Regions from separate parts of the Paenibacillus guangzhouensis genome, predicted to be linked through region 2. Evidence: riboswitches for the same ligand, from Rfam matches in the RefSeq annotation. Region 2 holds a riboswitch; each other region holds the start of a gene.
What was found. Region 2 has a riboswitch for cyclic di-AMP ahead of GCU39_RS10575 (APC family permease). Riboswitches for the same ligand answer to the same signal wherever they lie in the genome.
Positions count from the first base shown of each region.

Region 1: linked by a shared signal. The riboswitch ahead of GCU39_RS22330 (hypothetical protein) and the one ahead of GCU39_RS10575 (APC family permease) in region 2 are both predicted to bind cyclic di-AMP.
Region 3: linked by a shared signal. The riboswitch ahead of GCU39_RS23575 (C40 family peptidase) and the one ahead of GCU39_RS10575 (APC family permease) in region 2 are both predicted to bind cyclic di-AMP.

Region 1 is NZ_CP045293.1:4,960,023-4,971,080, reverse strand. It holds gene GCU39_RS22345 (murein hydrolase activator EnvC family protein) at 1-145, shown strand, start outside; gene GCU39_RS22340 (S41 family peptidase) at 281-1,726, shown strand; gene GCU39_RS22335 (PDZ domain-containing protein) at 1,821-3,095, shown strand; gene GCU39_RS22330 (hypothetical protein) at 3,074-3,478, opposite strand; cyclic di-AMP (ydaO/yuaA leader) riboswitch at 3,615-3,768, opposite strand; gene GCU39_RS22325 (copper amine oxidase N-terminal domain-containing protein) at 4,047-5,603, shown strand; gene GCU39_RS22320 (AraC family transcriptional regulator) at 5,693-6,529, opposite strand; gene GCU39_RS22315 (glycoside hydrolase family 31 protein) at 6,665-8,197, shown strand; gene GCU39_RS22310 (TVP38/TMEM64 family protein) at 8,266-8,874, opposite strand; gene GCU39_RS22305 (C40 family peptidase) at 8,896-9,456, opposite strand; gene GCU39_RS22300 (OmpA/MotB family protein) at 9,637-10,440, opposite strand; gene GCU39_RS22295 (flagellar motor protein) at 10,424-11,058, opposite strand, start outside.
Region 2 is NZ_CP045293.1:2,382,540-2,393,597, forward strand. It holds gene GCU39_RS10570 (flavin-containing monooxygenase) at 1-586, opposite strand, end outside; gene GCU39_RS10575 (APC family permease) at 748-2,574, opposite strand; cyclic di-AMP (ydaO/yuaA leader) riboswitch at 2,757-2,914, opposite strand; gene GCU39_RS10580 (NAD(P)/FAD-dependent oxidoreductase) at 3,102-4,001, opposite strand; gene GCU39_RS10585 (Rrf2 family transcriptional regulator) at 4,077-4,478, opposite strand; gene chrA (chromate efflux transporter) at 4,597-5,730, opposite strand; gene GCU39_RS10595 (cation-translocating P-type ATPase) at 6,019-8,334, shown strand; gene GCU39_RS10600 (SDR family oxidoreductase) at 8,335-9,177, opposite strand; gene GCU39_RS10605 (MarR family winged helix-turn-helix transcriptional regulator) at 9,268-9,678, opposite strand; gene GCU39_RS10610 (suppressor of fused domain protein) at 9,803-10,864, opposite strand; gene GCU39_RS10615 (GNAT family N-acetyltransferase) at 10,984-11,058, opposite strand, start outside.
Region 3 is NZ_CP045293.1:5,228,172-5,239,229, reverse strand. It holds gene GCU39_RS23580 (diaminopimelate dehydrogenase) at 1-519, opposite strand, end outside; gene GCU39_RS23575 (C40 family peptidase) at 714-1,214, opposite strand; cyclic di-AMP (ydaO/yuaA leader) riboswitch at 1,220-1,356, opposite strand; gene GCU39_RS23570 (carbamoyl transferase) at 1,610-2,413, opposite strand; gene GCU39_RS23565 (M1 family metallopeptidase) at 2,426-4,414, opposite strand; gene GCU39_RS23560 (YwhD family protein) at 4,517-5,017, shown strand; gene GCU39_RS23555 (transglycosylase domain-containing protein) at 5,112-7,202, opposite strand; gene speE (polyamine aminopropyltransferase) at 7,516-8,343, shown strand; gene speB (agmatinase) at 8,360-9,229, shown strand; gene GCU39_RS23540 (GGDEF domain-containing protein) at 9,338-10,552, shown strand; gene GCU39_RS23535 (YwiB family protein) at 10,710-11,058, shown strand, end outside.

The DNA of each region.
Region 1 (11,058 bases), 2.6 Mb from region 2:
CCTGGTTGAGAAAGGCCAGGAAGTGAAGAAGGGTCAGAAAATTGCTGAAGTAGGCAGCACGGGGCAGTCGACAGGGAACCATTTGCATTTCGAAGTACGGGTGAATGAAGTACCGAAGAATCCAACGGGATACTTAAATTTATAGACTGCGGGCTGACTTTTCGTTCACACACCAGAAATTTGCAAATAAAAGGTGCATGCTTGTCATATACTACCACGAGAATCTTGTGAAAAGATGGAAACCGCTCCTTCGGGAGTTGGTTATAAGGTGGTGATTCTTGTGAAATTTACAGGTCGGGCAGTGATTGCATTTGTTCTGCTCACCATGTTCGCAACGTGTCTGATCACGTTGACGGTGGTGAAGAACCCGATTATGACAAGTGGTGATCGACAAGCGACCACGGCGAAGTTCTCTGGGTTTACGAACAATGAATTTAAGAAATTGAATACAACACTGCAATTGATCGAAGGTCAATATTATAGTAATGTCGACCGGGAGAAAGTAATTGACGGCGCAGTGAATGGCATGATGGAGGCACTCAAAGACCCTTACTCGGTATATATGAACGAAGAATCCGCGGGGCAATTCGCATCGAGCTTGGAAGGCACGTATACCGGCATCGGTGCGGAAGTGACGATGGAAGATAACAAGGTGACGGTCCTGGCGGCGATCAAGGGGACCCCGGCAGAACGAGCAGGCATATTGCCGAAGGATGTATTCGTCTCGATTAATGGCGAGAAGCTGGACGGGCTGAAGTTAAGTGAAGCCATTGAACGCATTCGGGGTCCGAAGGGAACGAAAGCCAAGATTAAAGTTCGCCGTGCGGGCATGGATGCATTGCTTGAATTCGAGGTTGTCCGCGAAGATATTAGTCTGGAGACAGTACATGGAGAAATGTTAGATCGGGGTATCGGCTTAATTGAAATTCGCCAGTTCTCCATGAATACGGGCAAACGATTCAAAGAAGAGCTTACGAAGCTTGAGCGAAGCGGCATGAAAGGGTTAATCATTGATGTTCGTAACAATCCTGGCGGCTTCGTCCCAGTGGTAACCGACATTGCTGAGAACTTCATTCCATCCGGACAGATCATCTATCAGCAGGAGCGCCGGGATGAGAAGGTGACGAAGGCGTTATCCCGTGGAAAAGGAACGAAGAAGTACCCGATCATTACGTTAATTAATGAAGGCAGCGCCAGCGCATCGGAGATTCTGGCGGGAGCACTTCAGGATCTTCAGCTCGCGAAGCTGGTAGGTGTTCCTTCTTTCGGTAAGGGTACGATGCAGGTTACGTACAAGGAAGAATTCGATGACGGCAGCTTGCTTAAGATGACGTTCGCCAAGTGGCTTACCCCAAAAGGGAGTTGGGTCCATAAGAGCGGGATTAAACCGGATGTGGAAGTGAAGGAACCGGATTATTACTTCGTCTCTCGTCTGTCTCAGAAGCAAGAGTTGAAATATGATATGAACAATGAAGATGTGAGGAATCTGCAGATTATGCTGGATGGTCTTGCTTATCATCCGGGCCGTAAGGACGGCTATTTCGACCATACAACTGAGCAAGCCGTGCGAGCATTCCAGGTGCAATCAGGCTTGCCGGAGACGGGGAAAGTGGATGATCTGACAGCCCAGAAGCTGGAAGCAGAGATCAAGCGACGGCTTCAAGATCCGAAGTATGATACCCAATTGAATAAAGCGGTTGAGGTGCTTCGGGAGGAAATCCGTTAGTCCGCGTCGAATAGGGAGAGAAGGCATAGGTAAGTTGCCTTCTCTTTTTTTGTGTTCGTTCGAATTGATAACGCATCGAATTGGGGGTTGAGGAATGGGAATGGTGATGGAGATCTTGTGGAACATTGTTGAGGCGATTGTGCAGATGTTTTTGCAGCCGTTTCTATATATAGCGATTATTCTGATTGTCTTCCAGTATCGCCGTCAGGTGATGTTGGAGCGTAAGCTATTTTCTGTGAAGATGCATGCGCTGGGTGATCAATTGATTCGCACCTTGCTCGGAGGTTTACTCGCAGGGATCGGGATTTCTTTGGTGTCGGCGTTCACCGGAATGACATTGACGGCGGAGGCGATCTTGCTGATTTGGTCAGTCGCTATCCTGCTCATGCTCGTCCGTGTACGGTTCTTGTGTCTTGCATATGCCGTAGGAGTTCTCGGCATTCTGCAGTTTATCGTCGACCGGTTCCCGGATTGGCAGTTGACGGGATTCGCTGGATCAGTACTGACGACGCTGCGAACGCTCGATATTCCGGCGTTAGCCGCTTTGGTTGCGCTGCTGCATTTGGCGGAAGCGATTTTAATCCGTCTGCAAGGAGCGAAGTTCGCAAGTCCATTATTCGTAGAGGGTAAGCGCGGGAAGCTCGTTGGCGGATATCAAATGCAGAGTTATTGGCCGGTTCCGTTATTTCTTATGATCCCGGCGCAGACGGTCGGATCGGTGCTGCCTTGGACGCCGTTCTTCGGCGGCGAGGCGTGGGCGAATGGATGGATGCTCATGGCGTTCCCTGTTGTTATCGGGTTCAGCGAATGGACGCAATCCCGATTGCCGCAAGAGAAGGTGAAGCAGAGCTCATCCCGGTTAATGATATACAGTGTTGTCCTGTTAGGTCTTTCCCTTGCAGCCGGACTGTGGAGTCCAATCATGCTCATCGTTGCTCTGTTCGCCATTGCCATGCATGAATGGATTTACTGGTCCAGCACGATGGAAGAAGCGAAGCGCAGCCCAATCTATGTTCATGACGAACGAGGATTGCATGTCTTGGCGGTAATTCCAGGGACACCTGCACAGGAGCTGGGAATTGAACCGGGTGAGATCGTACATAAGGTGAACGGATTTGCGGTACGCTCGAAGGAGGAGCTCCATCAAGCGCTTCGTGCGAATCCTGCATTTTGCAAGCTGGAAGTGCTTAACCTCGCGGGAGAGATCAAATTTCTGCAGCGGGCGATATTTGCAGGGGAACACCATCAGCTGGGTGTCGTCCTAGCCCCTGATCAAGATGCCTCCTATTATGTAGGCAAAGCGCCGGCTTCGATTTTTACCATAGTGCGGATGAAGTTATCCGGCGTTCATTCTAGAATGAAGATGTAATATGCGATTGCCATATTGGTGAGATCATGAATGGGATATGTACATGGTGTTGGTTCGATCGTGTTGCATAGGTCTAAGAGTGCCGATTCCATCAGGTGAACTTTCGCAGGAGGCCAGGATTCGCCGAAGCGGACGAGATAATCGATCGCTTGGAGGGCGTTCATTCCTGCTAGATGGTGGTACGTTGCAGCCCATTTTACCAAATCAGTCGGTGGAGAGGTCTGCATGCGATATTCTCCCCAGCCGATACGTATGCCATTGGATAACTTGAGTACCAGTGTGGTGGTATGGTCGGGCTCATGCAGCTGAAAAATTTCGATTTTTCTTAATGGCGAGGATAGTTGTGTTGTCATCGAAACGGTGTGTACCGTGTTCAAGTTCATAGGAAGCATCTCCTTCACGATAGGATGATCGACAAAAAGAAGCCCACGAAATAGAGGAATCCTCTGTTCGTGGGCTTCTTACATACTGCTCGCTGTGGTCATGAGCAGCACGAAGAGAGCACGCCTTACGATGCGAGACCTCTCTCATGGATCGCTTACGAGGTTAGCTGTCGGATTCGGGTCTGAGAGATGACCCTACGGCACTGGCCGATTCACCCCAAGAAGCTGCATCAGCTTCATTGGTTGGTTCCCCCGCTTCTCTCTTGGTGAGAATTCAGCGAATAGTCAATTGGCTGTATCATACGCCTCAGCAACGATTTTTGTAAAATGGTGGGAATCCATGTATTTTGAGGCTAATGAGGGTATACATCGAAGTAAGCGCTATATTAATAGGTTCTCACAGGCTAAGAGGGGAATGCGATTTAATTCTATTGATTTTGTCATAGAAATGCCATGTTTCATCGAAAAATGTAAGAAATATAGGTTTTTTTTCACTGTACAGTATTGGTAAGCTTTGGGATAATAAAGAGATTAGTATATTTGTTACATAGTGGAAGGGGAAAAAAGAATGAGAGCGAAGACGTGGAAAAAGTGGTTAGGCGTCACGCTAGTCGCGATGATGGTCGTGCTTGCTGGATGTCAATCGATCGGCGGTGTGAACATTGCCAAAGTCGTTGAGAACAGCCTCAACGTGAAGTCTAGTGAGTCCAGCCAATCCTTGTCAGTGGAGTTAATCCCTCGCAAAGATGGCGCGATCTCAGCAGAAGACAAGAAGATTATCGATCTTGTAAATGGGGTTAAGTTAGACATCACCCGTGCAGCTACGCAAGATCCAACACATATGTCCATCGCAGGAAATATTACATACAGCGGTAAAGCCGTACCGTTCAAGCTTGGTATGGAAGACATGAATATGACCGTGTGGATTGACGGGATGAAGAAGCCAGCTGTTGTCTCCCTTGCGGGTGGAGAATTGGAAGGCGAGCTGGTAGCAGAGATCGAGAAATCGCAAGATGTGGTCCGCGGGGCTGTTCAGAAGATCGGAGCGTACCTCGTGAAGCAAGCACCGGTACCGAATGTCGCAACGGTATCTTCCGTCACGGAGACGGTATATGGTGAGAGCCTGAATCTGCAGAAGCTTCATCTTGAGATCAAAGGCGATGAAATCATTGGCCTTGTGAAGACGTTGCTAACGAATATGGTCAAAGACGATGCAGGGCTGCGCGAGATTACGAGCGCCTTGTACGATGCGTTCTATCCGATCCTTGAAAGTCAAATGGGCATCTACTCTGAAGAAGGTGACGGAGCGGATTTCTTCACCTCCCTTGCTAAAGATAAAGAAGTTGGTTCCTTAGTCCTATACAAATATGTGAAAAATGGACTGGATGAAATTCTGAAGGATTTTGATGCACAAGCTGAAGCGCTCTTGAAGGAAGCTGATGCGAAGCAAGTGCTGAGCAAGGAAACCGGGTTGAGCCTGGATCTCTATATCGATGGCGATAACCAAGTGCGTAAACAGAATCTAGAGCTTACAGTTGCCCTTCCAGATGTGGAAGACATGCCGATTCAGAAGATTGTCGTGCGTGCGCAAGCTCAGACATGGAACATCAATAAAGCCGTGAAGCTTGATACCATCGATACATCGAAAGGCGTTGAGAAATTCGACAGCTATGCACTATCTGGCAAAGGGTTCCTCACGAATTTCGATAAGAACTCGACAGCTTTTGGAATCTTGAAGAACGATCTTGGCCTAGGGAAGACCGACTTCACGGTCTTCGAAGAAGACAGCTATGGCAGCGATGATTACTACCCAGGTTGGTGGTCGCTTGATGGCGTAGGCATGGTGCCGCTCAGCTACATTGCGAACGGATTCGAAGCAGAAGTGAAATGGGATGCAGCAACGAAACAAATCGTTGTCTACGATGCATTGAATGACATTACGGTTGAGCTTAAGATCGGGTCGACAACTGCTTATGTCAACGGTGAAGCGAAGACGATGAAGCAACCGGTATTGGTTGATGATTACGATGCGGCGAACTTGCCACTGCGATTCATTGTTGAAGCGCTTGGCGGTCACTTGCAATGGGATCCGGATTACTACGAATTCTATGTAACAAGCAAATAATGCAATAAGCCGAAGGGCTGCTCTCTATCACGTAGTGTGATCGGAGGGCAGCCCTTTTTGAATGAAGTTTATACATGAAGACGACAGCACTAACTGTAGGATTGGCGATATTCCGTTGGTGTCATGTTGTAGTGCTGGCGGAAGACTTTGCCGAAATAGCTGGGGCTCTCGAACCCGCAGCGTACCCCGATCTCTTGGATCGGGAGGTCGGACTGGCGCAGCAGCGCAACCGCGGCTTCCAATCGTCTACGACGCAAGTATTCGAAGGGGGAGCAACGCTCGTTCTTCTGGAAAATACGGCACAGGTGATGCCGGCTGACTTGGCTGTTCGCAGCGATCTCTTCCAGCGTGACAGGCTCTGCATAACGGTCGTCCATATACTGCTTTGCTTGGAGAATCACAGGGCTGTCCTGTACGCTCGTGGTTGCATGGATTCGGGGGCGAAGCAGGGTTAGCATCCATTCATAGACGAGCACGGACAGTATGTAAGGATCGCATATTTGCTCCGTTGCGATGCGATGGTAGAGCTTCCAGTATGCGCGTATAGGCTCAGATTGCTCGTCTAACGTGACAACCGGCCCTTCCTGGGCGATGATGCGATCCCACATGCGCTGGGCATCTTCGCCGCGGATATTTAGCCAAATGAACTTCCACGGCTGCTCGGAAGCTGAATCATAATAGTAGCGGTGCGAGCTGGGGACTTGCACGAGAAAGGCAGTGCCTTCCGGCAACCAGTAGGTTGTCCCGTCGATCTCAACGCGCCCCTCGCCTGATAACGTATATTGAAAAATAATATGGCCGCGGTCCGGCCGTTCATTGCCTTGAAAGGAATAGTTGGGCGAATCAACCTCCTGGCACCCTAAGGAATCGAGTGTCATGAAGGGTGTGTCTTCTGCCGTCTGAAAGCCGATATTGAACGGATTCACGATTCGAGGACCTCCTTAGGATAACAATAGATCAATCTCGTTATAGTATAGGGCAATATGTTCAGATTGTCGCTGTTATCTATCGCTGATAAGATGAAGTCAAATGTGGAATCTGCATAGAAGGAAGGGACGGCAATGGCAATAAATCATCTAGTGATTGAAGCGCAGCAGGGGGAATATTGGTGGGGAGGCCGGGTATCGGATGGGCAGCAGATGCCTTACGGTACGGCGGAGATAGCAGTGGATTTATCAAAGGATCTGCTTGGTAATCAAGCTTGTCCGCTGCTCCTATCGAGTAAAGGACGCTATATCTGGTCGGAGGAGCCGTTTCGATTTCATTTCCATGACGGGCGGTTAGAGATCATAAGTGAGCTCGGGGATCTGAAGCTTCACGAAGGATTCCAGGACGTACGTGAGGCATATCGGCATGCATCAGCAACATATTTTCCTCCGTCCGGGGAGTCGCCTGAGCCGCTCTTGTTCACGGCGCCGCAATATAATCTATGGATTGAGCTCTTGTATGAGCCAACGCAAGAAGGCGTCCTTCAGTATGCGAGGGATGTGCTCTCGAACGGTATGGCTCCGGGGGTTCTCATGATCGATGATAATTGGCACGAGCCATACGGATCATGGACCTTCCACAGCGGTCGATTCCCGAACCCGCGTGCAATGGTAGACGAACTGCATGATATGGGTTTCAAAGTGATGTTATGGGTGTGCCCGTTCGTAAGCGCCGATACGATGACGTTCCGTGAAATCGAGCCGAAGGGGTATCTCTTGAAGGATGAATCCGGGCAGACCGCATTCCGGCGGTGGTGGAACGGCGTAAGCACCGTGCTTGATTGCACCAATGAAGAAGCTGTTGCATGGCTGCATGCGAAGCTGGATGATCTCCAGACGACGTATGGCATTGATGGATTCAAGTTGGATGCGGGGGATTTGCCATTCTATGAAAGCTCAGACCAGAGCGTTGTACGGACAAGCCGCAATGGACATTGCGAAGCTTGGGCGAAGGTGGGGCTGCGTTACCCATTGAATGAGTATCGCGCGTGCTGGAAGCTAGCAGGACAGCCACTGGTGCAGCGTTTGAAGGATAAGGGGCACGACTGGGGCTATAGCGGACTAGCTTCGCTCATTCCGGACGGCATAACACAGGGTATGCTGGGGTATGCCTTCATCTGTCCTGATATGATCGGCGGCGGGGAGTACATGAGCTTCACGACGCAGTCGGATCGTCTGGATGCGGAGCTCGTTGTACGTTACGCGCAGTGCTCGGCGTTATTCCCGATGATGCAGTTCTCTGCTGCGCCTTGGCGTATTTTGGATGCAGAGCATTTGGCATACTGCGTCGAAGCTGCAGAGCTGCACACAAGGCTTGGGGAGGAGATCTGGCAGATCGCTCAGCAGTCTGCGTGGAGTGGGGAGCCAATGCTAAGAGCGATGGCATATGCGTATCCAGAAGAAGGGCTGGAGCTGGTCCAGGATCAATTTATGCTTGGCAGCGACATTCTTGCCGCACCCGTGACCACCAAAGGGACGAGATCGCGGACGGTCGTATTTCCAACGGGAACCTGGCATGGGGATGATGGGAGTGTCGTGATGGGTCCAGTGAGGCTCGAGATCGAAGTGCCGCTTAGCCGGCTTCCTTGGTACCGTAGACAGGCGTAGCGGCGATTTTTATCCATAGTCATAGTTAAGCCAGAAAAAAGAGCCCCTCCAATAGAAGGAGAGGGCTCTTAGTGAATTTGGAACCGTTTCTCGATGCGTTTGCCGCCGAGCCAGAGAACTGCCAGTCCAACGACTAAGGCTAGGATCCGCCAAGGCTGCGCGATGAAGCCCTGCCAGTCATGGCCGACGAAGGATATCATGAAGATCATGACAGCTTTGCCGAGCGCGACGGAAGCTAAGAAAATTCCGAGCGGCACACGGCTCATGCCGGAGGCGACATTGATGAAAAAGGACGGCGTGAATGGGAAGCAATAGAGAATGAATAGTGGCGTAAACCCTCTTCGTTCCACCCAGTTGAAGAAATGTTCCGCTTTGGGATATTTGCGGGACAGATAGTCGTTGAAGCGTCCGCCGAATCGCCTTGCGAGCAAGAAGATGAATAGTGCACCGAGGACTGAGCCGATCCAAGAATACAGGAATCCTAGTCCCAATCCGTAAGCAGAGGCATTGCCGGCCACGATAATAAAGAGTGGGAGAAATGGCAAGAAGGCTTCTACAAACGGCAGCAGGACGCCTGGCAAGGGGCCAAGCGCCGAATATTTGTCTAGTAGTTCTTCAATTTGATTCATATCCAGCTGGGATAAATAATGATAGGTTTGGTCAATCCAATTTGCCATGTGCGCTCCTTTCGAGATCAATTACGAAGTCATCGGCAGCAGGTGCAGGTTCTTGGCTTTCTGACGGAGGTCTCCGGCGTAGACAAGCTCCAAGCTCTCGCAGTTCTGCAGATCTTCTGGCGTCACCTGAGAAATGCACTTATCAACGATTGGGACACCGTGTTTCTGCAGCATATAAGCGACGAATTGCGAACAGAAGAATGCGTTCTTCCGCTCGATCGATATATTAAAGACCACGCCGAAGAGGCCGAGGAAGTTATATTTATATTTGTGTTGATGATGCTCCATATGGCGAATCTGCGAGCATATGCGCTCGTAAGCTTCTTCGCTCACTGAACAGCAATAGAGCTCGCATTCCGTCCGACGAGATACGGCCCGGACCAAATGACCGAATACCTTCTCTTTTACGAATCCGCCGCTCAAAGGATTCAAAGAATTTGTACGTCCAAAACTATACACTTCTTTCATTTCTTCATCGAGCACGATCGAAGCATGATTTAGCTTAGCTTTCGTATACAACCCGATTAGTTTCGAGAACCACGTTCCCGTATCCGTTAGAAGAATATAGACCTTCTTGCTCACTTCAATTCACCAGCCTGTATAATAATACCTCTATTGTAAGGCAGGTAAGATTTGGTGAAAACGTACGTGCGTCTGAATTTCATCCTAGACTCGAGACGGGGATCATAGAAATTATACCAAAAGGCTGCTCACCCGTCAGGTTAGGACGGAGAAGCAGCCTTTTGGTATTATCCGGGCTATTTATTGTTGTTGGATCTTGCGCAGCACGATCATCTCGACACGGCGATTCTTCTGGCGGTTGCTGTCAGAATCGTTCGGTGCGACAGGGCGAGTCTCGCCGTAGCCGGCAATCTGGAACTTATCTGCATCCATATGCTCCTGATCGATGAAATAACGTAGAACAGAAAGCGCGCGACCGGCAGACAGCTCCCAATTATCTTTGAAGACGCCACCGGGTTGAATTTGTAAATCATCAGTATGTCCTTCAATGCTGATGGTGGTGTCGAGCTGGTCGAACAGGCTGGCGAGCTTGTGGAGCATGGGCGTGGATACTTCTTTAATATCGGCCTTACCCAGATCGAATAGGAATTGATCGCTTAATCGAATGGAAATGCCTTGCTCCGTATCGGAGATTGAGATTTGATCACCTAATTGATTGTCTTGCACATACGATGCGATAACGGATTTGAACGCCTGCAGTTCTTGTTCCTGCTTCCGAAATTGCAGCTCCCTCTCGGTCATGGGCGACGAAATCTGCTCTGCTGTACCAGTTTTGGATGCATCATGCTGGTCTTGCTGATTTTCCGTACGGGTGCCCGGCTGTTGCGTGATCCCTTTCCCTTGTTCTAGAACTCCTTTTGGATCGTGGAAGGTCTTATGTAGATCTTGCGACAGGGAGTCATACTTATCAGGATCGATTCTACTAACCGAGAACATGATGACGAAAAAAATCATCAGCAGCGTAATCAAATCTGCATAGGTTATAAGCCATCGCTCTTGACCCTTGGGAGCGGCGGATCTGCGGCGTCTATTCCTGTATCTCATGTTCGACCGCCTTCTTCTTCAATTGCATCAGTGTCACGGAAGGATCATCGGTGAGAAGGAGTGCGTCCAGCTTCTTCCGAATTACATGCGGCGGTTCTCCGGCCTGAATCGCTAGAATCCCGTGCATCATAAACTCCATATGTTGAATTTCATCCTCGCTGCGTGTGTTAATCTTCGTGGCAATGGGTAAATAAATAAGATTCGCACTGACGACCCCATAGAGCGTGGCTGTAAAAGCAATTGCGATGGAGGGTCCGAGAGTACCCGGATCGGTTAGGTTGCCGAGAACGTGAATCAGCCCCATGACCGTTCCGATAATCCCCATGGTCGGCGCATAGCCGCCTGCGGATTCGAATAGCTTGGCATATCCTTCATGCCGCTGTTCCGCGACATCCATCTCAAGCTCAAGAATTTGCCTTATTAGGGCAGGGTCCGTACCATCCATGACCATCATTAGTCCTTCACGCATAAAATCATCCGGATGGGCAGAGACGTGTTTCTCAATCGCGAGCATACCGTGACGCCTAGTAATCGACGCAAATTTGGTGAACTCGTCCATCATTTCATATGCATCATGCTGCGGCTTCGTAAAAGCGAATTGCAGTGCCTTCGGAATCA
Region 2 (11,058 bases):
ACGCATGATTCGCCGATAAATATACTTGCCTATCTTTGGACAATTCGACTGCAATTTGCGCTCCAGAGTTCCCAGCTCCGACGACTAGAACGGGTCCTTCCTGCAAGATCGATGGATTCGTGTAAGCCGCTGTGTGCGTCTGGAATATTGATTGCGGCACCTGACAAGCGATCTCGGGAAGGAACGGCTTCTGGAACGGTCCCGTCGCTATGATCACTTGTTTCGCGATGTATTCTACCGCAGCCGTGCGGATATGGAACGATTCCCCCATCTTTGATATTCCAAGAATCTCTGTATTGAGCTGTACTGGCAAGCTCATGGATTCCGCATACCGTTCCATATAATCTGCAATTTCATTCTTCGTCGCGAATCCATTCGGATCGCCCTCCAGCCTTCGTCCAGGCAAGGCGCTGAACCATCTCGGCGTGAACAGAACCAAGGAATCATACCGATGTCGCCAGACATTGCCGATTCGGCGCTCCTTACTGATGATAAGAAAGGATTTCGCAGTATGTTTCAAATAATATCCTGCCGCTAACCCCGCTTGACCCCCACCGATGACCAGAATATCAATTTCTTCCATCATCTTGTTATCTCCTTTGAATAGCGCTCTTTTACATGCGTATATGAGCATATTATCATATATAGAATACTACAGTGTCAATAGGTAGGTCCATTGCCATCTGAGTGCTACTAACTACACAAAAAAGCCGCCTTGATGTCAAGGCAGCTCTCAGAACGATTCAATTATTTCTTCAAATGATAAGGTACCGTCGTAATGATCACATTGCGTCGGAAGAGCAAATGGGCACGGATCAGCAAGCTCGACTGATTGTGAAGAAAATTATGCCAACCCTTCTTCGGAATGAACTGTGGGATAATGACGGTCACTTGATAATTCGATTCGCTCGCTTTCCGTTGAACGGTATCAATAAATTTCGTTAACGGATTAATGATACTGCGATAGGGTGAATGCAACGTGACAAGTCTGACATCCGGCTGCCATTTATTCCACTTCTCCTCGAAGATTTGTTCGCCTTCCCGCTCAAAAGGCACATGAACCGCGATCAGTTGATACGGTTTCAACGATTTCGCATAGTTCAGCGAGTTCTCAACGGCATGGGTGATGCCGGCTACTGGAACAATGATGACATTCCCCTCGATCGGTGGCGCAGGCTCACAATCCGTAATGCGCAGCTGCTCGCCAACTGCATCATAGTGCTTACGAATTTGATGGAAGAGCGCAATGATTAACGGCAAGAAGATGAGTACGGACCATATTTGCGAGAACTTCGTAATGAAGAATACTAAAGTAACGACTAAACTGATCGTTGCGCCGGTCGTATTAATGATGAACTTCGTTACCCAACCCTTCGGCTTCTCACGAAGCCATTTCAACAGCATCCCGGTCTGAGATAGTGTGAACGGAATGAACACCCCGACAGCATAGAGCGGAATTAGCTGCTCCGTCTTCCCTTCGAAGGCTACAATCAAGATGATGGACATGACGGCCAAGAAAATAATCCCATTCGAATATCCTAAGCGATCGCCGCGCATCGTGAACATTCTTGGAATGAACTTATCTTTCGCCAGATTCACAGCAAGCAGCGGGAATGCGGAATATCCGGTATTGGCGGCAAGAATCAAGATAAGCGCCGTCGTGCCTTGAATGAAGAAGTACATAAAGTTCCGTCCGAAGGTCATCTCAGCAATCTGGGAGACAACCGTAACCTCTTCTTTCGGAGCAATGCCGTAATAATAAGCCAAGAAAATAATGCCCGAGAATAATAACGCGAGCAGCGTTCCCATCGCAATTAATGTCTTTGCTGCGTTATTCGGCGCCGGATCCTTGAAGTTAGGTATCGCGTTCGAGATCGCCTCTACCCCTGTTAACGCAGAACTACCTGATGCGAATGCTCTTAAGAGCAGGAACAAGCTGATTCCAGCCACGGGTGTTCCGAGCGATGTATGCAGCTCAGGCGATATTTGACCGGTTAGAATTTTGTAAATCCCTACACCCGATAGGATGAATAAGGCAAGGACGAACAGATACACCGGATAAGCCAGGATCGACGCCGATTCTGTGACGCCTCGTAAGTTCAAGATCGTAATAAATACGACGAATAGGATCGCAATGCCTACGTTATGTTCGTGCAGACTTGGAAAAGCAGACGTAATCGCATCGGTCCCAGCCGATACACTCACGGCCACGGTCAGAATATAATCAACAAGAAGAGATCCGCCTGCGACCAAGCCCGGGTACATACCCAAATTTTCTTTGGATACGACGTAAGCTCCGCCACCATGCGGATAAGCGAATATTATTTGCCGATAGGATAAGATAAGTGCTGTCAATAGAATTAATACGCCAATACCAATGGGGATGGAGTACCAGAAAGCTGCAGTGCTGATGGTAACCAGAACGAGCAATATTTGCTCAGGTCCATAGGCAACGGAAGATAACGCATCAGAAGATAAGATAGCTAATGCTTTGGTCTTGTTGATTTTCTGCTCTCCTAACTCCGTTGACTTCAGTGGTCTACCAATTAATAATCGTTTGATAATGGATAACATCGTGAATCTTGCTCCCCTTTTGGTTAATACATAGATGTGATTATGAAGCTATAATCCCTTGTTTCGCACGCTTTTATCCATAACAGCAACCTACCCCCAAACCGCTAATTATGTTTTTTGGCAATAAAAAACCACAGAGGCTTGAACCTCCGTGGTCATATTGACATGATCACAGTATTCATATCCCCTCTCTTACGACGCTTACGAGGTTAGCTGTCGGATTCGGATGGCGAGAGTCACCCTACTGCATGCCTGCAGATTCACCCCATGTGATGGACTTTCATGTTCATCACGTTGGTTCCCCCGTTTTCCCTTCTGGAAAACTCAGCGAATATGAGAATATAGTTGAACGATATTTTGTGCTATGCGCATTTCCAAGATTGAATATTACGCCTTTCTGTTCTCCTTGTAAAATGCTAAAAAGTTGGTTGCAAAGAATAATTCAGACGATTCATCACCAAGTAAACGCTTACTTGATTCTTACTCTTTTATTATCTATTTCACACGCAAGTTCTCTTTGATTTTTATCAAAAGTCCTCTTCCGTCAAGTCATAGTTAACCGTCATCGCAACTTTACTCCCCGCTGCCGCAGCAATTACAACCTGAGAAGGTCTCACATAAGCCGCATCTCCAGCCGCATACAACCCTGCTACGGAACTTCTCCCTGCTGCATCCGTTCGAATTCCACCTTGCTCCGTCACCTCATAACCGAGTTGTTCGCGGAATGTTGCTTTATTCACGAACGTGGGACTAACGAATCCGCCACGGCGCTCAATCCAACTCCCATCCGTGAAAGAAACACGTTCTAGCTGTCCGTGCTGTCCTTCAAAGGCTGCAATAGGTGTCTGAATCACCCGGATCCCTCTAGACATCAGGAGGTCTTGCTGCTCATCGGATAATATCGTGCGGCCATTCGTGCTTACGATTAGATCTTCGCTCCAGTTATATAGCAATTTAGCGGTATGGAAGATGCCAGCATCCTCAGATATGGCGATCAGAGGCTGATCACGCATCTCCCATGCGTCGCAATATGGGCAGTTAAATATGCTTTTCCCATAAAAATCGTGAAATCCTTCGATAGCGGGGAAGATCTCCTTCAGTCCCGTTGCGATGATCACCTTGCGCGCCTGCAACTGGTTGCCGGAAGACATAACAATGTCGAATCCCTGCCCTGCTGCATGAACATCGGTTACATCAAGCTGCCAATGGTGCACAGACGGATAGCGCAGTACTTCTTCATAGGCCACTCGTCTGAACTCAGCTGGCGCGACATTGTCCCTTGTAATAAATCCATGCGAAGCATGGGTAACGCTATTCCTCGGCTGGTTGTTATCCAGCAGCGCGACACGTCTCCTTGCTCTCCCTAACACTAGCGCCGCATTAAGACCTGCAGGTCCTCCGCCTATAATGGCACAATCATACATCATTAGACTCATCCTTTCTTATATCATCGTTATTAAAGATATATTATGTCTATAATAATCCCAAAAAATAACGATGTCTTACTCAGACAACGTTATTGCTCGGGCAATCTCGAAGAGTTTCCTACGGCGAAGCTCCTGCTCCATCGCTCCTTCAGCAGATACCATCACTTTCTGGATTTCGCATTCTGTATCGTCATGAAGCCCGCAGTGGAACAAGGATGCCGTTCCTTCGATCGCATGAATGACATCAAGGAATGAGATCTCTTCCTTCTTCGCTTTAAGCCGATACCCTCCATTCGCACCGGAAGCCGATTCAATCAACCCTGCCTTAACCAGCTTGGTCAAAATCTTCGACAGGTACGTCGATGAGACGCCCTGCCTATCCGCGAGCTGCGATACACCAACTGGTTTGCCTGGAGCGACAGATATCAACAGCAGCATCGTATGCAGCGCATAGTTCGTTGCCTTGGAGAACTTCATCTTCACACCTCGAATCATAGACTATATCTATCTACAATAACCCTAAAATGAAGATTCGTCAAGATTTGCCGAACTTTACGAGTTTTGATTTTGAACGGTGTTGTCCTGTGATGATGTCTTAACTCAGCATTCCGATGATCGTCCCCCCAACCGCTCCTGCCACGACCACGACCCATGGCGGCAGCTTCCAGAAGACGAGCAACAAGAACAACAGTGATGTGAAGGCAAAATCAACAGGCGTAAGAATGGCCGTCGTCCAGAGCGGATGATATAACGCTGCGAGCAAAATACCGACAACCGCCGCATTGATGCCAATAAAAGCACCCTGCATCTTACGATTTTTACGAATCGTATTCCAGAATGGCAAGGTTCCTGCAATCAATAAAAACGCGGGCAGGAAGATCGCAACCGTTGCCAGCAGTGCTCCGCTTACCCCGCTTTTCATCGCACCTAAATAGCTGGCAAAGGTGAACAATGGACCGGGAACGGCCTGTGCCGCGCCATACCCTGCCAGGAAGTCAGCCTTCGTAATCCAGCCTGTCGGTACGACTTCACGTTCAAGCATTGGAAGGACAACATGTCCTCCTCCAAAAACAAGGGAGCCTGATCGATAGAAGCTATCAAATAGAGATAATCCATCAGCATTCACAATCGGCCTTAGGATAGGCAGAATTATGAGCAATCCGAAGAAGAGCATCAAGCAAATGATCGCTACGCTACGACGAATCGGGATGATGACATCTGTAATCATCGATTGCTCTGTTCTCTGGTAGAGCAGTATCCCCATGATACCTGCAGCAAGGATAATAACGATTTGACTCAGTGCAGTCTGCCATAGAAGTGCTGTCGCCATGGCGATGATCGCGATCGTTGCACGACTGCGGTCTGGCGTTAGCTTCTGCCCCATGCTCCATACGGCCTGTGCCACGATCGCTACAGCGACAAGCTTAAGACCGTGAATCCATCCGGCGTTGCCTACATCCAATCCCTGGATTAAGAAGGCGAAGAGCATCAACATGATAACGGATGGCAAGGTAAATCCAATCCAGGCTACGACTCCTCCGAGCAGGCCGCCTCGCACAAGGCCGATGCCCATGCCGACTTGGCTGCTGGCAGGCCCGGGCAACAACTGACACAATGCAACCAAGTCCGCATAGCTCCGTTCGTCCATCCATTGACGACGACGAACATATTCATCATGGAAGTAACCCAGATGCGCGATTGGCCCTCCAAATGAAGTCAAACCAAGCATCAATGACACCCCGAACACTTCAACCAACCTCTGTAATTTTGATGCTTGATCGTCGTTCCGCGGCGTTTGTTCTACTTCTTTCACGTGTTAATGACCCTCCTTAGCTGTGTAGAGCTTATATAGATATCATTATAGAAGGGAAATATTCGGGGATTGTTAACGTTTCACCTTTCAATTTTGTAAGGCGCATGTAAGTGAATCCAATAGTACCTTGATTCGGGTTGCCTTAAAATGTGGTGTAGTGGAATAGCTGGATTTACGCTGCTGCAAGAGGAGGACCAAGACATCATGAGAACTGGACTAACCGAAGAGCAAGTACGTTTACGAATCAAGCAAGGGCAAGTCAATAAGCAACCACAAGAACCATCCCGAACAATCTGGGAGATCATACGAACCCATTTATTTACAACGTTTAACTTCCTAAATGCGGTGCTAGCCATCGCCGTCTTGATTGCAGGATCCCCGAAAAATGCACTATTCGTTGGTGTGATCCTATTCAATACGTTTATAGGACTGTTCCAGGAATTACGAGCCAAGGCAACGTTAGAGAAACTGTCTGTTCTTCACGTTACACAGGTTCAAGTGTGTCGTAGCGCTCAGGACCGAGCCATCCCAGCAGAAGAACTGGTCATGGATGATATGATGATTCTGAAGCCTGGGGATCGCATCGCTGCAGATGCCATTGTGCTGTCTGATGGTTCACTTGAAGTAGACGAATCCCTGCTTACAGGTGAAGCGGACCCGATTGGCAAGCGTGAAGGATCGCAGATTCTAGCTGGGAGCTTCGTCGTGGCGGGCACGGGTTATGCGAAGGTCAGTAAGGTCGGTGCTGGCACCTATGCAGCGAAGCTCGCCAATGAGGCCAAACGCTTCAAACGGATTAATTCTGAACTGCAAGGCGCAGTAAATAAGCTGTTCAAGTTCATTATGTGGCTCGTCGTCCCCATCGGAGCCATGCTCATTCTGACACAATTGTTCTTTACCCATGCCACTTGGCAGGAAGCTGTCATTGCTGCTGTCTCCGGCATCGTAAGCATGGTTCCGGAAGGATTGGTATTATTAACTAGCGCAACCTTTGTTATGGCGATTGCCAAGCTTGCGAAGCATCATACGCTTGTACAGGAACTGCCTGCGACAGAGGTCCTCGCCCGGGTTGATGTCCTATGTCTTGATAAGACGGGCACCATTACGGAAGGAAATCTGGAGCTTGTGGATGTTGTCCTGCTGGATCATGATCCTGCGGAACGGGTGGATGCTGTATTATCTGGCATTGTGCATGCCTTGCCGAGTATGAATCCAACTCAAGATGCGATTCGGGAAAGGTATAATCAAGCATCTAGCCTTGATGTCATCGATAAAGTCCCCTTCTCCTCAGATAGAAAATGGAGCGGCGCCGCATTCGAATCTGAAGGTGCTTGGGTGCTTGGCGCTCCCGAGATGATCCTAAAAGATGATTATGCTCGAATCCAAAAGGATGTCGAGCGTGAAGCATCGCAAGGCAGACGCGTGCTCGTGCTTGCTCAAGTGGATCATGAAACATTTCAGAACGAGAGGATTCAAGGCGCTCGCGTTGCTGCCCTGCTGCTCATTGCGGATCGCATTCGGGAAGAGGCGCCAGAAGCCTTAGGTTATTTTGCGAAAGAAGGCGTAACGATCAAGGTGATATCAGGAGACAATCCGGTTACCGTTTCTGCAGTTGCGTCTCGAGCTGGTGTGTTTGGCGCGGAGAGGTACATCGATGCTAGAACATTGCCGGAAGATCCGGATCAATTGGCCAGCATCGCTGAAGCATATACGATATTCGGACGTGTGACGCCGCATCAAAAGAAATTACTCGTCCAAGCATTGCAGTCGCGAGGGCATACCGTAGCCATGACGGGGGATGGTGTCAATGATGTCCTCGCGCTCAAAGAGGCCGATTGCGGAATCGCAATGGCGAGCGGCTCGGATGCAGCCAAGGCGGTATCCCAACTCGTGCTGCTAACATCTGATTTTAGTGTACTGCCTAAGGTGGTCATGGAAGGACGGAAAATCATCAATAACTTGGAGAAAGTATCTGTTCTCTTCTTATCGAAGACGGTATACTCCATCTTATTATCCATCATCTTTACTTGTATTTTGATGCCTTACCCGATGATGCCAATCCATGTCACACTCATTGGTGGATTAATGATTGGAATTCCAGCGTTCTTCTTAGCGATGAGTTCGAACCATGCCCGTGTGCAGCCGGGATTCCTTCGAAGAGTCTTGCGATCGGCCATTCCCAATGCAGTCATCCTGACAAGCGTGACCCTTGCGATGTTCTTATATGCGCACAACAGCGGAGTGAGCACTGCGGAGGCCCGGACCCTTGCCGTTCTTGTCCTCGGGGGCGCCAGTGTCGTCGTGCTCACGCGAATCGCCAGACCGCTGAACGGCTACAAGATCCAATTGGTGATCGCTATGCTGATGTTGTTCACGGCAGCATTTGTAACCCCTTTGGGTAAAGAAATCTTCATGTTAACGACCGATACCTTATCCCATCTCATCCCTGCGTTCTCGTTGGTCTTCCTCACATGGCCGATGCTGTCACTGAGCAACCGCCTGGTGAGGCGAATCATATAGTTATTCGATACCAAGCTGAATACGGCGTGTCTGAGCAATCCCTTGCAGTCCTGTAGGGTCCTCTTGAACTTTATGATGAACGAACCGCTCTGCTGCTTCCGATGTCCGGAGCCGGAGCGGTTTTATTTCCATTCGAGTGAGCTCCAGCATCAGGTCAGCGATCGATTCAGGCGTTTGAGGCACAGCATTGCGTTTGGTGAAGCTATCGATATACGTCTGAACAATCGGCTTATATTCGTCATCCAGTACACCGCCTGTCTGAGCGACTTGATCCATTGCTGTCTGGACAAATTGCGTTGCAATGGCACCAGGCTCAATCAGAGTCACATCGATATTGAACAGAGGCTTGTAGTACGTGGCGAGACTTTCCAACAAACCTTCAACGGCAAATTTACTTGCGCAATAGATCTCGTTCAACGGTTGACCGACCAACCCGCCGACGCTGGAAGTCGCCACGATGTGTCCTGACTCCGCCTGGGTTAATAGAGGTAGTGCAGCACGAATCGTATGCATAACGCCATACACATTGGTGTCGAAGACGCTCTGTATTTGCTCGAATGAAGCTTGACCTAACGTTCGAATAAATCCAAATCCCGCATTACAGAATAATAGATCAATTCTTCCCTGCTCATCTGAAATTACGCGCATCGCGCGTTCAATCGAAGCAGGATCCACCACATCGATTTCCAGGAAATGCAGATTCTCCTCCGCTGCATATAAAGCCTGATCACGCTCCAAGTTCCGAGTTCCGGCATAGACGCTCCATCCGTTTTTGGCAAACGTTAACGCAGTCGCTAACCCGACACCAGATGAAGCACCTGTGATACATATGATTTTATTCATGATTAGCATCTCCTTTGTTCAAAAAATATATTGTTTAGTATCTAAACAGTATAAAATCTAAACATAGTTGTCAAGCGAAATTTTCTTCATTTAGAAAGGCAATTTATCAAGCAATTGACGCAGCAGCTTGATCTCTTCAGGCGTATAGTCCGCGAACAACCGCACAATTTTTTGATCATAATCAGCCAGAATCGAGTCGCTTAGACGCTGCCCTTTATCCGTCACTTGGATGAGCAGACTCCTGCGGCTTATCGGGTGCGGTTTGCGTTGAACCAGATGATCCTGTTCCAATTTATCGAGTAATTGTGTCACTGCACCGCGGGTTAATCCAAACTCATTTGCAATATCCACGGCAATGGAATCGGGATTTCTTCGTAAAAATTGCAACGTATATATCATAATGGGCGTAACCTCGTATTGAGGCAGCACTTGTGTAAAATAAGTAGATAATACACTCTTAATTTCTCTAAATTTCGTCGTTACGTGTTGTAGATCTTCCATGTCGATCCCCCTTCTTTTGTTAAGTTTCTATACAGTATAGCAAATGTAATAATCGTTTTGAATAAAGAAAAGAGGCAGCTCTCCACATGTGTTCGTGGCAAGCTACCTCTTCCTATTCTGTCAATCAACCAATGATCTCGACGACATTTCCCTCTTGATCTTTTATCTCGGTTTTATCAATTCGAATGGATGTCCCTGCAATAAATGGAAACGCGAATATCCCTGCCTCCGGCTGAAGCAGCTTGCGTAGTTCAGTGACACAATTCTCATTCAACGTGAAATGAACTTCCCCATCTTCCAAGTTACAAGCTGCGTGTTCCCCTGGTTGAAAAACAATCCGGATTTCTGGACCGATTAGCATGAGATCTTTGCCCTTCGGAATTCGTCCCTGCAGCAATGTTCCGATAATCCCCGCCTGCTTGGCTCCTAGGGTAAGGATATCAGGCGACTTTTTCAGCCATCCCTTCTTCCCAGCTTCCCAATTCAATTGTTCCACGAATAAATAGCCTGTATTGGAACCTTCTGCTTCCAACCCAAGTTGTACAGTGGAGGCAATTGATTCCACTTGGAGTAACGATTCACGCGATAAATCTGTTATGTATAGCGGCATATAGGGCTTACAAGCATTTAGTACGCCGAGCGTATTCCAGGTCTGCATCGCTTCCAGCTCATCCACGGTAATACCTACCATTTGGAGGAATTCAACGCGTCCATTCGGTGTATCGATAGCCGACAGTTCGGGATCCTCAATGAAGGACAACGCCATAAGCAACGTATCCGAATGAAGGCAGATCGGACCATTCGCATCCAAATAATCCCCCGCTCGGAAAACATTCCCGCTGCGGAACACATATCTTCCCATATTCTGCAAAAGATTCAGCGCCCATGCAGGCGGTTCTTCTTCATCCGCCGACCTCGTTAACCGAAACGTCAACTCAAAGCCATACCCACTCGTATCTGCATCCTGTTGTTCCTTATCATAGAGTTCGGAGAATCCATACGTCACGAAATGCCAATGCGGCTCAGGCGAATCAGAGGCATACACACTGATGCCGTCTAAAGGGTCGTCTCCCCCTAAAGCGTAGGGAATAACGGTTCCATAGTGCTTGGGTTCTTGTTCGCCATAGCGCTTCTGTAATATTTCATCTATTGCGTCCCAACCCGTTGTGTTCACTTCTTCTGTCATTCTTCATTCCTCCCAAATGATCCGTACCTCTTCATGTTAATCTCACGTGTGTCTTATCGCAATGCGTCGTTGTTCGTGATTCTCTTCGAAGGGAGCATTTTTGCGTAAAAAAAGAGCCACTACTGAGTGGCTCGCAGCTTGTAATAATGGTACGCTTGTTCTTCTAGCATGAGATCTTGCTGGAGCTGAAACCC
Region 3 (11,058 bases), 2.8 Mb from region 2:
AACAGTGTACTGTACGCCAGCTTTTACGCCTGGCACACGACGGATCGCATCAGAGTGGCCTTGGCTAACGCCTTTGCCCCAGAACGTATAGTCTTTGCCTTCTGGCAGGATAGACTCCGCAAGCAGTCGATTAAGCGAGAATAATCCCGGATCCCAGCCTGTCGAAATTACGCTGAGGTTGCCACCTTCTTTCGCAGCTGCATCCACGGTATTGAAAAATTCGGGAATCTTCGCATGCGTGTCGAAGCTGTCGATCGTATTGAACATTTTGGCGATCACTGGCGTCTGCTCTGGAAGGTCTGTCGCGGAACCTCCGCACAGAATCATCACGTCAATGATACCTTTATATTGCTCTGCAGCTGAGATATGCTCGAATTTGATACCTGCTGTAGCGATTTGGTCTGGCTGTCTGCGAGTGAATACCGCTACGAGCTCCAAGTCTTGGTTCTGGCGAATGGCTTTCTCCACGCCTTTCCCCAAGTTACCATAACCAACAATACCTACTTTAATCTTTTGCATTGATAAAGTCCTCCTCTAGGGTATTCCAATATTCTGCTTGTCCACCCTTTAAAGTATATAGAAATATTACATTAAATGTAAACGTTATTCGTGAGAAAAAACCTCTATCGTGGTTCTTACTTTTATTAATACGGCTTTGGTAAAAAGAAACCCGCGAATGTGTCCAGTGGATGGACTTCGCGGGCTCCTTCTTATTATTCTACATCATCGTGATCTTGATTGCCGTCATTGTCATTGGTTTCATCAAAAATGTCCGAATTCGTCACTCTTGTTGCACCAACATAACGTTTCACATAATACGAATCACTTAAGCTGGAAATTGTAATCCCTTTTTTACTGGATGCATGTGCAAATTTATTGTCGCCTACATAGATACCGACATGCGAGATGCCTTTACCGGTTGTGTTGAAGAATACGAGATCTCCGGATTGAAGATCTGATTTTGCAACTTTTTGGCCCATTTTGTACTGTGATCTCGATTGGTGCGGAAGTTTGATGTCGAACTGCTTGAAGATGTACATCGTAAATCCGGAGCAATCAAATCCACTTGTCGATGTGCCACCGCTTTGATAGCGAGTGCCAATAACTTCGTTAACTTCTTTGTCAAGTTTGGAGTCTGCGGCGAAAGCGCTACCAACAGAGACTGTCATCGTTAATGCAAGTGTGACGATCATAGATTTAAATAACTTTTTCAAGAGGGTAATACTCCTTCCAACGCCTACGAGGTTAGCTAAGGGTTCGGTTGAAGGCTCCCTATGATCCCTTACTTGCAAGATCAATTCACCCAAAGATGGTTCCCCCGTTTCCTGGTGCGCAGGAACTCGGCTTCAATAATTTGGTGCACCGGATACGAATCACAATAATGACAAAATTGATTACAAACTTATTACAAAATCTTAACTAATTGCTATTCTAACAGACGCTACTCTCTTTGACAAACCTTTTTTTACGTTTTTACTCCATTTTTTGCGAAAAACAACGAATAACCCGACCTTCGCTAGGCGAAAATCGGGTTTATTCGTTACTTCTTTATTTTATTGGACGAGTATCGTGTTTCTATTTTTTGGGCACATCACTTTGTGGGGATATTTTAACATTTGCTTTGCCACAGTTGATATTGTGCTGCAATGCCCCACACTTTGACGATAGAGCGGACGAGATGGTAGGTCTGATGCAGAATAATAGCGATGAGCCCTGTCCAGATCCAAGCGGCAGCTGTAAAAATACTGCTGATCACAAGCAGGAATGCGAGCAGTAGAAGGGTGATGCCTAGAATCATAGGCAGGTTTTTGAGGGAGAGGAGCAGTCCGCGGAAGATCCCCGTCTTGCTCACCTGACCAAACTGCATGAATAAGAACAATTGATGCATGATCCATGCGAATACAATCCATCCGAAGATGATCGGTAGGAAGGCAACCCCTAGTTGCTCCAGGTTGTAGAACTTCCATTCCTGATAGAAGTAAGGAACGATCCAGTACGCTGGGGCGAGGATCAACAGGTTCTCCAGCCAATAGAACAGACAGGCCGGTTTCCACGCGTATTTCATGCCTTTGAAGAATAAGAGTCCTTTATCATCTTGATGGTGAATAGAATAGTAGAGTCCGGCGTTGATGAACGGTGTGATGATCATGCGTATGAGGAATAAGCCAGCCAGCATCCACAGGTAATAATCGATGATATCGGTCTTCATGAGTTGGAACTGGCTCTCGATTAAGAACATCTGCATACTCGTCTCAGTAGGGTGAGGATCCGGGTAGCGTTCTAGAAGGGGGACCACGATGGCGTCGATAAATCGATAGAGGAAGAAGCCCCAGATCAGCTGGTACAAGAATAGAATAATAACAATATAGAAATGATGCCTAACAATACTAAAGCTTTCTTTGATATATTTCATGCCGGGTTCACCTCACCATCCGAGTGCGTTCAAGATACTCTCGATCAGTTTTGCTGTACTGAAGTTAATTCGCGTTTTGACGGCTTCATCAATCTGGGCCTTCATGTAGTTATTGATGCGTTTATTCTCAAGCACCATCGTATCTTGCGGGTCGATCATCACCCAATCCAGCGGTGTCTTATGGGTGAGTGTATACTGAATCGTTGCCGATGCGCCGTCCCACATCCGCTTCACGGACGTACCGTCCTTGAACATGAACACGACAGGAACTTGCGGGTAATCGCCGCCTTTTTTGCGGAGAATGACTTTGGACTCATAGGCCGTCGCCCCTTTAGATTCTATCTTCTCCGCTGTAATGCTCTCCACGGCATAATCCGTCATGAATCCTTTATAGACGTATTGATTGAAAAACTCAGTCCAATTCTTCTTCGTGACTTGCTCGACGACACGCTGGAAATCCGACGTCGTCGGGTGGCGGAAGGCCCATTTATTCGTGTAGGTCTTCATAATTTTAGCCATCGTCTTGGCTCCCACTTGCTTTTCCAAGGCAACGAGCACCAGTTTACCGCGCGTGTACACATTTTCGGCATATTGGTCGGAGTCTTTGTATTTCCATGCGTAGAGAGACAGTGGAGCTGGGCTGGTCATATAGCTCGACTCGATCGGCAGATTCGGTACAATACCGTACTCCGTCTCCATGACGCGGTCCTCAGCGTAGGAGGTGAACCCTTCGTCCAGCCAAGCTTCTTCAAATTCATTGCTCGCAAGCATGCCGTAGAAATATTGATGTCCGATTTCATGAACGACAGTACGCTCTAGATCATACCCTGGGTTATCATCCATCGCCCCGAATGCCGTAATAAGGGTTGGGTACTCCATTCCGCCAGCCCCATTGCCTTCTTTAGGCGGTACGACGATCGAGAGTGTAGAATAAGGGTATTCTCCGTACCATTCGCTATAGCGAGCAAGTGACACCTTAGCGGCGTGGAAGTACCGCTCTTGCAGATCCTTATGCGCCGGATCAAGGTAGAGCTTGATTCGTACGCCAGGAACGTTCGGCGCAGAGAAAGGCTGTTCAGCATAGATGAAGTCCGGCGATGCGGCCCATGCGAAGTCATGCACATCTTCGGCATAAAATTGATAAGTTTTGTATCCGGCTTGGGTGGTTGCGCTTTTGGTTGGGAAGCCGGAGGCTGCCACTTTATAGGCTTCAGGGACTTGGATGCGCACGTTGTAGGTACCGAAGTCGGAGTAGAATTCGGAGTTCCCGTGGTATTGATGGATATTCCATCCTTCGGTCGTTCGCCCGCGCGTACCTGCGGGTTCATACACGGCCAGCTTCGGGAACCATTGTCCCGCCATGACGAAGTTGCCTGCGACACCCATGCGTGCGAAGACGTCCGGCATTTTGACATTGAACTTCATATTAAGCGTAATGGACTGGCCGGGCTTGACCGGCTGAGAGAGCCGAACCTTCATTAAAGTGCGATCATTCGGATTGTTGTCATCCGGCTGTACATACTGCATGCGTTTCATGAGCGACATACCTTCTTCGGTTTGCATGTCGGTGATTTCCATGGACCCGTAGCTGCCTTCCTTCATGACATCCCCGCGCAGTTTTCCGCCAGATTCTTGAATAAAGGTCGATTGCTTGGACGAAAATGCATTGGGATAGAGGTGGAAATACAGCTCATTTACGATATTTTTGCCGGGGTTGGTCCACGTGACGGATTGGCTGCCCTGCAGCGTCTTGCCGACCTGGGAATCTTCGAGCTTCACATTCGTGTGATATTCAACGATGCGTTTGCTATACACTTTCGAGGTCGGCGCCTCGATGGTCTGCTTCGGTTCTGCCGGTTCGCTTGCGGCCGTACGCTGTTCTGGAAGCTTCGACATGGTGGTGAGATGATCTGCCTGGTTTCTGCTGAACCAGATGGCATAGCCGAGCAGACAAACGATGAGCGAGATCGTTAGAATGCGTTTTGTTAGGCGTGGGGTCATACACGTTTACCTCCCGTTGACAAGCATGTACAGCATGTATATGTTTGCAATTTCAATAATATTAGCTAAAATAAAATTAAATCACTTGGAGGTATAATGCGGATGAGTTCTGAAGAGCAAAAACCGAAGAAACAGCTAGCCCTGAACGTTGTTAGCAAGAAGGAACATAAGGGATTTGGCGCAGGTTCAATCGACTTGAATAACGTCTCCCCGGTCATTATCGATCAAGGAGAAGCTTATATTGATATTGGTGCGATGCACGCGAAGAGTAAGATCGAGCGCGGAATTAAATTTCTCCCGAATCGGGATGAGGTGCCGAATGGTCGCAAATGCTGGATTGTCTGGGTTGCGGTGGACCGCAATGAGGAAGGTCAGCTATACGGCGGAATGACGGCATGCGAAATGTCTGTTGACCCGGAGATCAAGCGCGGGTGGAAGATCCTTGCGGAGCATGTGAACAAGCTGGACTATGCGCTGAAACGCCGTGTGATGCTGGAAGGGCTCGATGCAGAGGAGAAGAAGCTCCTTCGCGACCTACTGATGCAGCATAACCAAGAATGGTGGGAACGTACCAGCGAGAGCGTGAAGGAAGCATTGGCTTAAGGCTATATATAGAAGAAGAGACAGCAATCCGAAATGGATTTTGCTGTCTCTTTTTATATTCTTGAACCGCCGAATGCTACATCAGGCGGTTATTTTACCCTGTCCACCAACGTTTGACGTCCTGCCACCAGGAGCGGTGCTGCGGTGAAGACTCTGTTCCTTCTTGCTTCGTCTCTTCTCCGTGATGCGCGCTGCAGGATTCAGTTGGTTCCGTGCCTGCAACGAAGGCTTCCAGCCGCTTGTCCGGACATGCGGTGGTCGCAAGCTGGCCTGTCTGCGGGTCGATATACACGTTGACGATGCCTTCAGGGATCGGGAAGATCTTCGGCGGCACATTACGCAGCGCTTCTTCTGTGAATTGCGCGAAGATCGGGGCTGCTTTATGGGCATCAACGGCATGAATCATTTTCCCGCGATCATAACCAACCCAGACCGCAGTGGAGAGCTCAGGCGTATAACCAACGAGCCATGCATCCGTATCCGTTGTACCCGTCTTGCCCGCAACGGGGCGCTTCATCAGCGACGAGACCCGATTTCCAGTTCCTCCGCTGTCGAAGACACTCTCGAGCAGATTCGTTAAGACATACGTATGCGCGGCATCCGTGACCTGCGTGCGCTGAGGAGCAGGCGCTTCATAGATGGAATTTCCTTTGGCATCGGTAATTCGCAGGACGGCGATGGGTTCAACCCGTTCGCCTTGATTACTAATGACCGCGTAAGCGGAAGCCATCTCGAACGGACTAACTGGGAAAGTGCCGAGTGCGAGTGACGGTAGAGGCTTCAGCGCACTATCAATACCCATCTTCCTTGCCATTTCGACGACATTGAGCGGATCGATCTTCATAATCGTATTGACGGCATAGATGTTGTCAGATACGGCAATCGCCCGACGCATATCAATTTCACCGAAATATTTGCCGCCGTAATTGCTCGGCTCGTACGTTTTACGATTCTCATCGTAATGGAACAGCGTCGGCTCGCTCTTGAACCGGGACATGCTGGTCATTTGATTGGTTTCAAGCGCGGCCAGATACATAATCGGCTTAAAGGCCGAGCCAGGCTGCCGTGTATTCGCGAATACACGATTGTATTGATTGGTCTTATAGCGTGTTCCGCCGACCATCGCTTTGACATAGCCGCTGCGCGGATCAATGGAGACTAGAGCGGCTTGTAGATCCGAATCCGCCGGGATTTGCTTCGCGATGGCTTGTTCTGCCGCTTGCTGCGCATGCAGATCGAGCGTGGTATAGACCGTAATGCCTCCCTCGGCCAGCAGCGACTCTTCGAATCCAAGTTTATCAGTTACGACATTACGGATATAATCTCGAAAATAAGGCGCAATCTCGCCTTCTTGCGGCGTCTCCAGCGGCTTGAATTTCAGCATCTCATGATATGCTGCGTCTGCCTGCTGCTTCGTAATGTATCCGCAATCGACCATGGCGAGGAGAACCGTGCGCTGCCGATCTTTGGCATTTTTCATATCGCGAAATGGGGAATAATATTTAGGTCCCTTCGGAATGCCGGCGAGCATCGCACTCTCCGCGAGCGTAAGTAGCTTGGCAGGCTTGCCATAATACAGCTCTGCTGCGGGTTCAATTCCGTACGCGCCATGTCCATAATAGATATTGTTCAAATATTGATTCAGAATCTCATCTTTACTAAAGTTCATTTCGAGCTGAATCGTGTACATGGCTTCCTTCGCTTTACGCGTCCATGTGCGCTCATGACTCAAATACAAATTGCGGGCTAATTGCTGTGTTAATGTGCTGGCGCCTTGTTTCGTCTCCAAATGCTCAATATTGACAAGCAGCGCGCGAGCCATCCCCTTGATGTCGAATCCAATATGATGATAGAAATTACGATCTTCGACAGATAACGTGGCGTGGACGAGATCTGACGCAATATCGGAGGGACCAACCGGACGCCGGGATATTCCAGTCTGGGGTTGAAAATAACCGATGATTTGCCCTTCGCGATCCACAAGCTTGGAGGCGAGTCCCATTGAGGAGACTGGTAGGGAATCGGCGCGCAGATAGATGAGCAAGCCACCGATGCCAATGAGGAGGAGCAGGAATAGGAATAATGCAGCCGCTCCGAGACGTTTCAATAGACGAATCGGACGCGATGGCTTTGATTTGGCATGGGCCGCACGGGACTGTGATTTTCTCGCCTGATGTCGCGACATACCTTCCATCCTTTCTTGTTCCAATCTTGGGTGAATTCCACCTAATCCTTAGTATGGAAAAAGTTAGAAAGTCGTATTCATTCGTGTCCGAAATATTAAATTTTAGATTCTGGCGAGGTTACTGTTGCTTTTTTGGTAAGTTTTATTATAATACTTCTTGTCCTAAGAAGAAGCGATTTCAACCCGTCAGGGAGGAGCGTTTCTTCGCGAAGTATAAGAATCCTTTCTTATATTTCAAAAAAACATGGGAAAGAGCGTGATACGTAATCGTCCCTAAACGATTAATCTACGAGAAGAAAGAAGGCTAACTACGATGGAATTGTGGTACACGGAGAAACAAACGGAATCCTACGGGATTACAGCGAAAGTGAAACAAACGTTTGTAACAGAAAAAACGGATTTTCAAGACTTGGCGATGATCGATACGGAAGAATTCGGACGCATGCTTGTCTTGGACGGCATGGTCATGACAACGATTAAAGACGAGTTTGTCTATCATGAGATGGTCGCTCATCCGGCGTTGTATACGCATCCGAATCCGAAGCATGTGCTAGTTGTTGGCGGCGGAGACGGTGGCGTGATTCGTGAAGTATTGAAGCACCCGCAAGTGGAGAAAGCTGTTTTGGTTGAGATCGACGGTAAAGTCATTGAATATTCGAAAAAATATTTGCCGGAGATCGCCGGAGAACTGGACAATCCTCGCGTAGAAGTTATCGTAGGCGACGGTTTCATGCACATCCATGAAGCGAAGGATAAATATGATGTAGTTATGGTTGACTCCACAGAGCCGGTAGGCCCTGCAGCGCCATTGTTCGAGCGCGGATTCTACCAAGGTATTTTCGAAGCGCTCAAGGAAGATGGAATCTTCGTTGCTCAGACGGACAACCCTTGGTTCAAAGCTGATTTGATCCAGAAGGTCAACAAAGATGTGAAAGAAATTTTCCCAATTGTTCGCGTTTTTGCTGCGAACGTGCCGACATACCCAAGCGGTCTGTGGACATTTACGATGGGAAGCAAGAAATACGATCCGCTTGAAGTGGATGAGACACAAATTCCAGAAATCGACACCAAATACTACAGCCCACGCTTACACAAAGCGGCGTTTGCATTGCCGAAATTTGTAGAAGACCTGTGCAAATAAGGAGGAGACAGAAGCGATGCGTCTAGATCAAGCTTACTCCGGTAATGTATTTATTTGCAGTTCGGATGATTACGAGAACTCAAAGGCTGTCATTTACGGCATGCCAATGGATTTCACCGTTAGTTTCCGCCCAGGTTCGCGCTTTGGCCCGGCCCGTATTCGTGAAGTATCGATTGGATTAGAAGAATATAGCCCTTATCTCGATAAGAGCATTACAGACATGACGTATTTTGATGCTGGCGACTTGCTCTTGCCTTTCGGTAATGCAGCGCGCAGCTTAGATATCATTGGTGAGTATGTTGGAAAGTTACTTGCTGACGACAAATTCCCGATTGGCATGGGTGGAGAGCACTTGGTTTCTTGGCCGATTTTCCAAGAAGTCTTCAAGAAATATCCAGACCTTGCGATCATCCATTTCGATGCGCACGCTGACCTTCGCGAATCCTACGAAGGCGAGCCATTGTCGCACTCGACACCGCTTCGCAAAGCAGCAGGTCTGATCGGCGGTAAGAACATTTACCAATTCGGTATCCGTTCCGGGTCCCGTGAAGAGTTCCAATATGCACGCGAGAACATCAATTTCCACCCGTTCGAAGTGCTTGAGCCGCTCAAAAAAGTATTGCCAGAGCTTGCAGGACGTCCTGTCTATGTAACAATTGATATCGACGTGCTCGATCCTTCGGCTGCGCCAGGAACAGGTACAGCAGAAGCAGGAGGCATCACGTCCAAGGAATTGCTGGATGCTGTGCATGCCATCGCTCGCTCTAACGTAAATGTCGTAGGTTGTGATTTGGTGGAGGTCGCTCCAGCCTATGATCCAACAGAACAGACACAGATCGTTGCAGCCAAAGTCATTCGTGAAATGCTGCTCGGTTTCGTAAAATAAGGATAAAGGCCAGGGATAGTGAATTTACAACTATTACCTGGCCTTCTTGTATTACACCATCATTCTCCATACGGTATACTGAGATCACATCTTAGAGGAGGGTGACACGTGTACGTAGTCGATTTTCCAATCGTGGACATTGATCCAGTGAGGAAATTCATTCTTGTGAACTCAGCAAGCATTGTGCTTAACTTCATTTTACTGCTCGCAGCTTTTATTGTGATATATAGTCTATTATTCAAAAAAATATCGGCGGTGTACATCTCGCGTCCCCCGAGGCGCTATCGCGTCTTATTCGGATTCATTGGCGGGGTGCTAGCCAGCGTTACGGTGCTGCTCAGTGTTCTTACGACTACGGATTTCGATGATTTCCATTTTATCGACGCGTTGACGATCGGGCTTCGAACTTATTTTATTTTTATCTCTCTGTACGGAGGGGGAGCTGTCGCAGGGTGGACCACACTGGCATGCATCACGGTGGTTCGCTGGCTGGTAGATCCGAACCTCCGCATCGCGGAAGAGTTAACCTGCATTGACCTGTTTGTCTTCGCGATTACATGGATCGGGTTGCGGCTTGATTTGGATCGCAAATGGCGGTGGGCGTTAATCAGTACAACGACGATTCTGCTGCAATCCGGGTTCTTTATGCTAAAGGGCATGGGGCTCGAGGAGCTGCTGCTGTTCATGGGGTCAATGCTGGTTGTAGCGATTGTGGTGTATTTCATCATGCATTATGTCATTCGATCATTGGAGATGTATGTTTATTTTCAGCGCAATGCCATGCAGGATTATCTGACCAAATTGGACAATCTGCGATCGCTGCATATGAAGATTGCGCGGCTGGTGAAGCGCATGCAGAATACGAGCCAGGATTATACGGTTATGATCGCGGATATCGACCACTTCAAGTCCATCAACGATACGTATGGACATGCCGCTGGCGATGAAGTGCTGAGGCAATTCTCGCAGCTGCTGACCGAATATTGTCCGAAGAAGGATATTCTCGCACGAATGGGAGGCGAGGAGTTCTGCCTGATCTTGTCGGGTGGGCTCGAGGAGTCGGAGAAGCTCGCGAATCAGATTCGGGAAGCCGTCGCGGGTCACCTCTTCTCGCTGCCTACGCAGCAAAGTGCGTTCATTACCGTGTCCTTCGGGCTTGCAAGCTGTAATCGGGATCGTGTGCACACGATTGAAGATATGCACGAAGTGATGGATGAAGCAGATCAAGCGCTGTATGCCGCGAAGACAGCTGGGCGGAATCGCGTTACGGTGATGCAGGCTAGGGACGCTGGCCATCGCCCTCGGCGCATGGGCTGGAATTGAATCATTCGAACCGCTGTGAGGCAGAGAGCCTTTCGGCGGTTTTTGTTTCTATGGCATTGGGTTATTTTGCTCAGAATCGTCAGGAACTGTTTGAATTCATGGGACGAACTGGGTATAGTAGTGAGATAGAATTCATCGTGACAGGAGAGCGTGGGTCATGCCGAAGAAACATCGTGTGCGCATACGTATCGTAAGCGATCAAGAGCAAGAGCAGACGATCCAGGAGTTCCGAGGTGAGCGGATTGATAAAGATAGCTATGTCTATATTCGCTATGAGGAGATCCTGACGGATACGCCGCTTACAGGCGAGGCTGCGAAGACGATGACGACCTTGAAGCTTGGCGGCGATACGATTAAGCTGATCAGGCACGGGGCCGTGCAGTCGGAGCAATCTTTTCAGATGGGGAATAGGTTGCCAGGGTTCTATCGTTCGCCATTCGTTCAATTGCAATTATCGCAAATGACTTCACGTCTGAGCATCGACATGCAGGACGTTGCAGGAACGG